Regions from separate parts of the Exiguobacterium sp. SH5S13 genome, predicted to be linked through region 3. Evidence: predicted binding sites of a transcription regulator. Region 3 holds the regulator's gene; each other region holds the start of a gene.
The links. The regulator Rex, encoded in region 3, represses fermentation and respiration genes when NADH is low (regulators of the CRP and FNR family bind a similar motif). The targets are predictions, from matches to a motif close to TTGTGAAATATTTCACAA.
Positions count from the first base shown of each region.

Region 1: the regulator Rex is predicted to act here: its motif matches at 1,519-1,536, upstream of adhE (bifunctional acetaldehyde-CoA/alcohol dehydrogenase).
Region 2: the regulator Rex is predicted to act here: its motif matches at 1,317-1,334, upstream of cydD (thiol reductant ABC exporter subunit CydD).

Region 1 covers NZ_SJUS01000004.1:90,697-93,973, reverse strand. Annotated here, with positions in the region: gene adhE (bifunctional acetaldehyde-CoA/alcohol dehydrogenase) at 1-1,379, opposite strand, end outside; gene EVJ30_RS03985 (MarR family winged helix-turn-helix transcriptional regulator) at 1,766-2,212, shown strand; gene EVJ30_RS03980 (YebC/PmpR family DNA-binding transcriptional regulator) at 2,292-3,005, shown strand; gene EVJ30_RS03975 (Na+/H+ antiporter family protein) at 3,153-3,277, shown strand, end outside.
Region 2 covers NZ_SJUS01000022.1:16,251-19,527, forward strand. Annotated here, with positions in the region: gene EVJ30_RS11425 (glycoside hydrolase family 31 protein) at 1-425, shown strand, start outside; gene EVJ30_RS11430 (Crp/Fnr family transcriptional regulator) at 547-1,236, shown strand; gene cydD (thiol reductant ABC exporter subunit CydD) at 1,364-3,088, shown strand; gene cydC (thiol reductant ABC exporter subunit CydC) at 3,085-3,277, shown strand, end outside.
Region 3 covers NZ_SJUS01000038.1:2,182-5,458, reverse strand. Annotated here, with positions in the region: gene EVJ30_RS14410 (ABC-F family ATP-binding cassette domain-containing protein) at 1-964, opposite strand, end outside; gene EVJ30_RS14405 (redox-sensing transcriptional repressor Rex) at 1,114-1,770, shown strand; gene EVJ30_RS14400 (twin-arginine translocase TatA/TatE family subunit) at 1,770-1,988, shown strand; gene tatC (twin-arginine translocase subunit TatC) at 1,992-2,780, shown strand; gene EVJ30_RS14390 (hypothetical protein) at 3,047-3,277, shown strand, end outside.

The DNA.
Region 1 (3,277 bases), on a different contig from region 3:
AACCATTGCATATTCACGCGACGTCTCGCCACCTTTTTCACGTTGAGTAGATGTTTCGCCGTCACGTTCTCAGAGACGGAGTTTTTACCGTACGACCCACAACCGAGTGTGAGTGATGGTGTCATTTCGTTGTAAAGGTCACCGATACCGCCGTGTGCCGTTGGCGAGTTGACGATGATGCGGCAAGCTTTCATGCGAAGTCCGAACGCGAGGATCGCGTCGTCGTCTGTCGAGTGGATTGCGGCCGTATGACCGAGACCACCGATTTCAAGCATTTTCTCAGCGATCGCGAAGCCTTCTTCTCGTGATTGAACTTTATAAGCGCCGAGCACCGGGCTGAGCTTCTCGTGTGAGAGCAGTTCTGTCGCGCCGACTGTCTCGAGTTCAGCGATCAAGATTTTCGTGTCGGCCGGGACGCTGAGTCCAGCTTTCTCGGCGATCCATGCTGCCGGTTTCCCGACGATCTCAGGGTTGACCGCACATGTGTCTGTCTTGATGACGAGTGTTTCGAGTTTGGCTTTTTCTTCTGGTGAGCAGAAGTAGCAGCCAAGCGCTGTCATTTCACGTTTCACGTCTTCATATACTTCTTGGTCGACGATGATCGCTTGTTCTGACGCACAGATCATGCCGTTATCGAACGTTTTCGATAAGATGACGTCCGAGATGGCGCGTTTTACTTTCGCTGTCTTGTCGATATAAGCCGGGACGTTACCAGGTCCGACGCCGAGCGCTGGTTTACCTGTCGAGTAAGCCGACTTCACCATTGCCGCGCCGCCTGTTGCGAGTACCATGGCCACGCCTGGGTGGTTCATGAGTGCTTTCGTCGCGTCGAGTGACGGTTTTTCGACCCATTGGATCAAATGTTCCGGTGCACCTGCTGCGATTGCTGCGTCACGAAGGACGCGGGCCGCTGCACTTGAACATTGTTGTGCTGACGGGTGGAAGCCGAAAATGATCGGGTTACGTGTTTTGATGGCGATGATCGCTTTGAACATCGTCGTTGATGTCGGGTTCGTGACCGGTGTGACCCCGGCGACGACACCGACCGGCTCGGCGATGTATGTGATGCCGTTTTGCTCATCGTCTTCGATGACGCCGACTGTTTTCTCACCGCGAAGTGAGTTGAAAATATATTCTGTCGCAAAGATGTTTTTGATCATCTTGTCTTCAAACACACCGCGACCTGTTTCTTCAAATGCATGTTTAGCGAGTACGACGTGTTGCTCGAGTCCGGCTAACGCCATCGCTTGGACGATCGTGTCGATTTTCTCTTGGTCAAACGTCATCAACGTGTCGAGTGCCGTGTGCGCTTGCTTAACGAGCGTGTCGACCATCTGTTCTGCTGATGTTTCCACTACTGCTTTCTCTTTAACTGCCATGTTGGTTTCCTCCTCATGAATGAGAGCTGATCTTCTGACTTGATGGAGAGCACGGGATAATCGGTTTGCCTGATAAGAGTTTGTGCTTTCCTTCACATTCATAGAATACACCGTTTCATTCAATTTGTGCGTGACAACAATGTGAACTCTTTCACAATATTTTTTTGCTGTTTGAGGATAGGTCTTGATTTTTATAGATCAGCTCAGTAAAATCGTATGCGTTTTCATGAAAACAAGGACAGACCTATATGTAAACGCTTACATTATTTGTGTCGTTAGTTTGGCGGAATCGGTGTGTAAATGCTCACAGTCCGATGATTGCTCGTCCACCCCGCCTGTGGTCGTGTATAATGAAGAAAGAACCTGACTAGGAAGTGACTATGACTATGCCAAGACAAGATGCAGCCGATCAGTTTGTGAAACTGATCCCGTTAATCAGAAGAAAACTGCTCCGCCGCTCCGACCTCCCGCAAATCCCGAACTTAAATTTCTCTCACTTTCATCTATTGATGTTGATCGAGGATGAAGGCGCGGTCACGAACGGACAAATTAGTGAGACGTTATCAATTGCCCCGCCGAACGTGACGCCGCTCATCACGAAGCTCGTCGACGAAGGGTATATTACACGTGTCCCTGACGAGCGCGACCGCCGCGTCATCTGGAACCAATTAACCGACCAAGGAGAGCGCGTGCTCCTCGAGCGGCGCGACTCGTTTCGGCGCCTGTTCGAGGATCGGTTAGCGTTCCTCGATGAGGATGAGACCGACCGCTTGATCGACAGTTTAAAGACGCTGACCGAGATCGTTGAGAAGATGGACAAGAGCGAGGGATGATTTTCTCTCGTCAACGCTCGCTTCTTCTTATATAATCGACAGTGAATCTATCGAACAATGGAAAGTGAGATGACACGTAATGGGTCGTAAATGGAACAACATTAAAGAGAAAAAGGCGTCTAAAGACGCCAATACGAGTCGTATCTACGCGAAGTTCGGCCGCGAGATCTACATCGTCGCCCGCCAAGGTGAACCTGATCCGGAATTGAACCAATCGCTCAAGTTCGTCGTCGAGCGCGCGAAGACGTATAACGTCCCGAAAGCGATCATCGACCGGGCCATCGACAAAGCGAAAGGCGGCGACGAAGAGAACTTCGACGAACTCCGCTATGAGGGCTTTGGGCCGAGCGGGTCGATGCTCATCGTCGACACGCTCACGAACAACGTCAACCGGACCGCCTCTGAAGTTCGGGCCGCGTTCGGCAAGAACGGTGGTAACATGGGCGTCAGCGGGTCGGTCGCGTATATGTTCGATGCGACGGCCGTCATCGGTGTCGGCGGGATGACAGCAGACGACGTGCTCGAACTCATGATGGAGCACGATCTCGATGTCCGTGACGTCATCGAAGAAGATGAGACGGTCATCGTCTATGCCGAGCCGGAAGAATTCCATGCCGTCCAGACCGCGTTCAAAGCGGCGGGTGTGGAGACGTTCGAAGTCGCCGAGCTGACGATGCTACCGCAAAACGAAGTCGAACTCGACGAAGCGTCGAAAGAGCAATTCGAGAAACTACTCGACGTGCTCGAAGACTTAGAAGACGTTCGTCAGGTGTACCATAACGTCGAACTATGATGAAGAAGCGATAACTTTTCGAAGTTGTCGCTTTTTTTGTTTTCATGATTTGACAAGTCATAAAACGTATGTTAAATTTCAAAAGTCTTTATCGTATTAAAGTGATAACAAGAGAAAGAACTTATGATTCGAAAGGTGTTGGAACTCATGAATGCTGTATTATTAGCTGTCATTGTCTTATTTGCTCTCGCGATCAGTCGTGTCCATATCGTCTTATCGCTCATCCTCGCCGCCATCGTCGGTGGACTTGTCGGAGGACTCGGTTTCAACGA
Region 2 (3,277 bases), on a different contig from region 3:
GGGCTTATGAGACCGGGGCTTACGCCGAGACGACGTTCACCCTCGACTGGGACGAGCGCAGCCTGCACGTTCATATCACGGGCGACACGTCCGTCTTACCGTCAGACCGGACCGTCACATTACTCGTACGCGGGGTGACCGGTTTGGGCGAGTATAAACCGGAGACGCAGACGTTACGACACGAACTCGGTAAAATTGATGAGGAAGTGACGGTGTCGCTCCCTGTCGAGGTGACGAACAACGGTCATCGACTGGAGCGCTTGTATCGCTTCATTGACCGCGCCGAGATATCTTACGATTTGAAAGACCGCCTCTACCGGATGGCGGCGTCGAAGACGAGACTCGAAGCATGGCTGTTCGATCTGCATGCGCTTGAACTCGAACGCGATTTGCAAGATGCGATCATGGAATTGATGCTCGACTGAGGAGAGGGGGCAACCCCTCTTTTGTCTTGTCAGAAAACTGTCGGAATTTGAAAGCGTTTTCACAAGCTGGGTCTCGTATACTAAAAGAAAGATCACCAGTTCGGGAAGCGAGGGATTGAACATGAGACAGCAATGGACAGTCGACGATTTAAGACAACTCGATATCTTCAATAAATGCACGAGCCGCGAGCTAGAGAGCTTGCTACCGCACGTATACTGTCGAACGTACCGCAAAGGGCAGCTTTTATTCATGGAAGGCGACCCACGTGAGCGCGTCTACTTTTTAATCAGTGGGTATGTGAGGCTCGAGCGGTGCAATGAAACGGCGACCCATCAATACACCGACTACTTGAAGCCGAAGCAGCTGTTTCCGTACCGGGGACTGTTGACGGAAACGTATTACCAACATTCGGCGGAAGCGCTGACCGATATTGAAGTCATTTATATGCCGACGGATCGCTTTGAAGCGCTCGTCTCAAGAAATGCGACGATGCTCTTGCACATCGTCGGTCAGATGAATCGAATCCTTGACCTTCATGAACGCCGTGTTCAGGAAATCATCACGCCGAGTGCGAGCGACCGGGTGATCAATACGATCCATTACTTGATTGAAGACCTCGGAGAAAAAGAAGCCGACGGTGTGCGCGTACGTTGTCCGTTCACGACAGTTGAAATCTCGAGACTGTCGGGGACATCGCGCGAGACCGTGTCCCACATCTTATCGCGACTGCGCAAAGAAGACATTCTCCAGTTCGACGCCCGTCAACTCGTGACGTTGCATCCTGAGTATTTTGAACAAGCGACACACTGACGCCACGCTCCATTCGTGGCGTTTTTTTGCACGTCTCGACAAGCGAAGCGTTCGCTATGGACCCTTACATCAGTTATAATTAGTGAGAATCATCACAAAGAAAAATTGTCATGCACGTTTAGAAAGGATGAACGCAGTGAAACGACTGCAAGCTCTCGCTTTGGCCGAGAAAGGACATATCGTCGGGCTCGTCATCGCCGCGGTGATGATCGGGTTGTCCATCTTGGCTCAGGCTTATTTGATCGTCGACGTCGTCGACCGAGTATTTTTAAAAAACGAATCGTTCCAAAGTGTCATCCCGTCTCTAGGTTGGCTCGTGCTCGCGCTGCTCGCACGTGCCTTGTTCGGGTATGTCTCGGGACGCATCGGTGCCAACTTGTCGGAGCGGGCGAAGCGGACGCTTCGACGTCAACTGCTCGACCGCTACACATCGAATCCGATCGAGACGTCTCTATCCGGACAGTCCGGGAAGAAAGTCAGTGTCTATATGGATGCGGTCGATGAGGTCGATGCTTACTTTAGCCAGTACTGGCCCCAAGTCATCCAGACGTCGATCATCCCGCTGCTCATTCTCGTCGTCGTCTTCAGTCAGCACTGGATCTCGGGTGTCATCATGATGGTGACCGCGCCGTTCATTCCAATTTTTTTCATCATCATCGGTATCGCGACCCAGAAGAAGTCTGAAGAGCAGATGGAGAAAATGAACCAGTTCTCAGGGAAATTTTTAGACGTCCTTCAAGGATTGACGACACTCAAGCTATACGGACGTGCCGAGCAAGAAGCGCAAGCGATCGAGAAGAGCAGTCTCGACTTCCGGGACGCGACGATGGTCGTCTTAAAGACCGCTTTCTTGTCAGGGCTCATGCTCGAGTTCATCTCGATGCTCAGCACCGGCGTCGTCGCCTTAGAAGTGGCGCTCCAGATGGTCGTTTGGCAAAACTTGACGTTTTTCGCCGGCTTCTTGATTCTCGTCTTGGCCCCGGAATACTATTTAGCGATCAAAGACCTCGGCAGCGCCTTCCATACCGGGCGTGGTAGCATGGGTGCGGCCGATCGTATCTTCGAGGCGCTCGACGCCCCGGACGACCGCATCGAGTGGGGAGACAGACCGCTAACAAACCGGACGCCCGAACTTGTTCTCGATGCGGTCTCGTTCCAATATGAAGGGGGGCGCTTCACGCTCCACCCGCTGAGCGGGGTAATCCCGGCACGGTCACACGTCGCCTTGGTCGGCGCGAGCGGATCAGGCAAGACGACCGTGTTGAACGTGCTGTCCGGTCTTGTGAAACCGGACAGCGGCCGCGTCCTCGTCGACGGGGAGCCGCTCGAATCGTTCACCGATACGTCTTGGTACGGGACAATCGGGTATATTTCGCAAAACCCGTATTTGTTCGCCGGCAGTCTCGCCGCTAATATCGCCCTCGGTGAGACGGCGGACGAGACTGACATCATGCGGGCGGCTGAAGCCGCCGGCCTCGTCGAGGTCATCGCCAATTTGCCGGACGGATTGAATACCGAGCTCGGAGAAGGCGGTTACGGATTGTCCGGTGGTGAGCGGCAACGCCTCGCCCTGGCCCGTGCCTTCTTGAAGCGTCCAGGTATCATCTTGTTCGATGAACCGACGACCGGTCTCGATTTGGTGACCGAGAGAATCGTTCGGCGCTCGATCGAGGAGTTGTCGCGTGACGCGACGCTTGTCACGGTCGCGCACCGTCTCCATACGATCAAGCAAGCGGACGCGATTTGGTTCATGGACGAGGGGAACCTCGTCGCGAACGGCACACATGAACAGTTGCTCGCTGTCCCGGCCTACGCCGACTTGTTCACGTTACAGAAAGGGGTGAGAGGATGAACTCACTTTGGACGATCACAAAATGGATGATGAAAGAGAAAAAGGATATCATCCTCTCGATCTTCTTCGGCTATACGGCAGGACTCGCGGCTGTCGCCTTGTTCGCGGCGAGTGGATATCTCGTGTCGCGGGCCGGCCTTGTGCCGCCCCTCTATGCGCTCATGGTACCGGTCGTCCTGATCAAGCTGT
Region 3 (3,277 bases):
TTGAGAACGACAACACCGCGCTCCGCTCGTCACCGTCCGGCACGTCCATGCGGTCGATCTTCTCGAGCCGCTTGCGGACGCTTTGGGCGCGTTTCGTCGTCGTCGCCCGGGCGATGTTCCGTTGGATGAAGTCTTGCATTTTGGCGATCTCTTCTTGTTGTGACTCGAACTGCTTCTTCTCTTGCTCGTACAGCGCGGCCTTCTGCTCGAGGAACTTCGTATAGTTCCCGACGAAGCGGCGGCTGCGGTTGCGTGACAGCTCGTAGACGACCGAGACGACGCGGTCGAGGAAGTAACGGTCATGGGAGACGATGAGGACGGCACCTTTATAGCCGCTCAAGTACTTCTCGAGCCAGCTGAGCGTCTCGATGTCTAAATGGTTCGTCGGCTCATCCAAGATGAGCAGGTCCGGGCTTTGCAGGAGCATCTTCGCTAAGGCAAGACGTGTCCGCTGTCCGCCTGAGAGCGTGTCGATCCGACGTTCGAAGTCGTCCGGGTAAAACCGCATCCCGTGCAAGATCGAGCGGATCGTCGCTTCATACTGATAGCCGCCGCGGTCTTTGAACGTGTGCTGCTCCTCGTCATACGCCGCGAGCAGACGCTCGTAGGCGGCCGGGTCGTTCAAGATCCGCTCCGAGCCCATGTCTTGCTCCATCTGGCGGAGCGTCTTCTCTTGTTCGATCAAATCGGTGAAGACGGTGAGCATCTCGTTCCACGTCGTCTCGTTCGATTCTAACCCCGAGTCTTGGGCGAGATAGCCGATCGTCACGTCTTTTGGCTTCATGATGTCGCCCGAGTCATAGTTGTACTCGCCGGCGATGACTTTTAACAGCGTCGACTTGCCGGCGCCGTTGCGGCCTACGAGGGCGACGCGTTCGCCTTCTTGGATTTCTAGTTTGACATTCTCTAAAATCGGCTCGACGCCGAACGATTTGGATAAGTTGTTGACTTGCAGTAGGATCAAGTGAAAAAACCCCTTTCTCTCTGTTTAGTATACTTTATTTCTTCCCCTTTTCAGGTATATTCATTGAGTGCTTATGTGAATTCGTTTACAATCAAGGTGTATGAAATCAGATTCGTTTGAAACGCGTCGTAAAAAGGAGGCTCTTTCCGTTGAGTCAAAACGAACCAAAGATTCCGCAAGCGACAGCCAAACGGTTGCCACTATACTATCGGTTTATCCAAAGCCTACATTCGTCAGGGAAACAGCGTGTGTCTTCTGCTGAACTGAGCGAGGCGGTTAAGGTCGATTCGGCAACGATTCGCCGTGACTTCTCATACTTCGGTGCGCTCGGTAAAAAGGGATATGGCTATAACGTACAGTATCTGTTAGACTTTTTCCGTAAGACGCTGAATCAAGACGAGATCACGAACGTCGCCTTGGTCGGGGTCGGTCATCTCGGGACAGCGTTCGTCAACTATAACTTCCTTAAAAACAATAACACACATATCGTCGTCGGGTTCGACGCAGACGAGACAAAAGTCGGCACGACGATGTCAGGTGTCCCGATTCATCACGTCGATGAGATGGAACAAATCATGAAGCAAAACAAAATCGATGTCGCCATCCTCACGGTCCCGTCCGCTTACGCGCAGCCGGTTGCCGATGACTTGGTCCGCTATGGCGTTCGAGGGATCTTGAACTTCACGCCGGCGCGATTGACTGTACCGGACACGGTCCGCGTCCATCATATCGACTTGTCGATCGAACTCCAGTCGCTCATTTACTTTATGCAACACTATCCATCCGCTGAGGGGGTCCATCAATAATGGAATTTCTACAATCATCACTCGTCGTCGGTATCCCAGGTGGCGTCAGTATTTTCGTCATCGCCATCATCGCGCTCATCCTCTTCGGGCCGAAGAAATTGCCAGAGTTCGGCCGGGCAGCGGGGCAGACGCTCCGTGAGTTCAAAAATGCCACGAACGGTATGATGAAAGAGCACGACGAGACCGACAAGAAAGAAATTGAGAAGAAAGAGCAGTAAGCCATGAGCCATCAACCTGATCAAGAACGGGCACTGTCCGATCACTTGACAGAGCTGCGGAGACGACTGATGCTGTCGGCATTTGTCGTCTTTGCCTTCTTTCTGATCGCTTTGCCGAGTGTCAAATACGTGCTCGCCTATCTGCAGGCGGACCTCGTCGAACGAGGGCTCGAGCTGAACGCCTTTGGGGTCGCGGACCCGCTCATGATTTACTTGAACTTGGCGCTCGTCATCGGGCTCGTCGCGTCTGGTCCATTTCTACTGTATCAACTGTGGGCGTTCGTCGCACCTGGTCTGCATCCGAATGAACGAAAATGGACGCTCGCCTATATCCCGGTCATCTTTATCTTGTTCCTCATCGGTCTCGCATTCGCCTACTATTGGTTGTTCCCGCTCGTCCTCGATATCTCGACGGACCTCGGGCAAGACCTCGGTCTGACGCAAATCATCGGGGCGACGAACTATTTCACGTTCCTGTTGCAACTGACAATCCCGTTCGGACTGTTGTTCCAGTTGCCGGTCGTGACGATGTTCTTGACGCGCATCGGTGTCGTGACGCCGTACTTCCTCTCAAAAATTCGGAAGTACGCCTACTTCGCCTTGTTCGTCATCGCGGCATTCATCACGCCGCCGGATTTGACGTCGCACCTCATGGTGTCGCTGCCGCTCTTCTTCCTATATGAGATCAGCTTATCGATCTCACGCATGACGTACCGCGGTGTGCTCCGACGTGAGAAAGAGGCGATGGTGAAAGAACAGATGGATTTGATGAAGCAAATGAATGAGAAGTGAACACTACGTCATGAGACGTGGTGTTTTTTTAATGCGAGTGCGCTAAACTGGAAGTATCTTGAAAAGGGGCTTGGCCATCGTGTTGATCGGACTGTTTCTCCTTGTCGGTTGGCACGTATCACGGTTGGCATAACGGTGCTTTTTGGTCGCAAACTGTCGTACTGAAACTACATGTTCAAAGTGATATTGGTCGTAAACGCTTTTTCTGCAACAAGGAAGTACATGCTAAGATAAAACCAATCAAACACATGTCAGGGGGAGAAACGATGACTTGGGAGTACTACGGGGATGAGCTCATCATCATCGGTGTGTTGACGACAATTCTGTTGATTGCCGTGCTGAACTTTTGGAAGTCGCCATTCAAGCGGAGACTTGCCTTCTCGTTGACGCTGCTCGTCGTGGGATACGTGTCGTGTATCATCGGACTCGTCTTCGTCCGCGGGTGGGACGCCCTGGGCTGGATCTTGTACGGCTTTATATTGTATGTGATCGGGTTC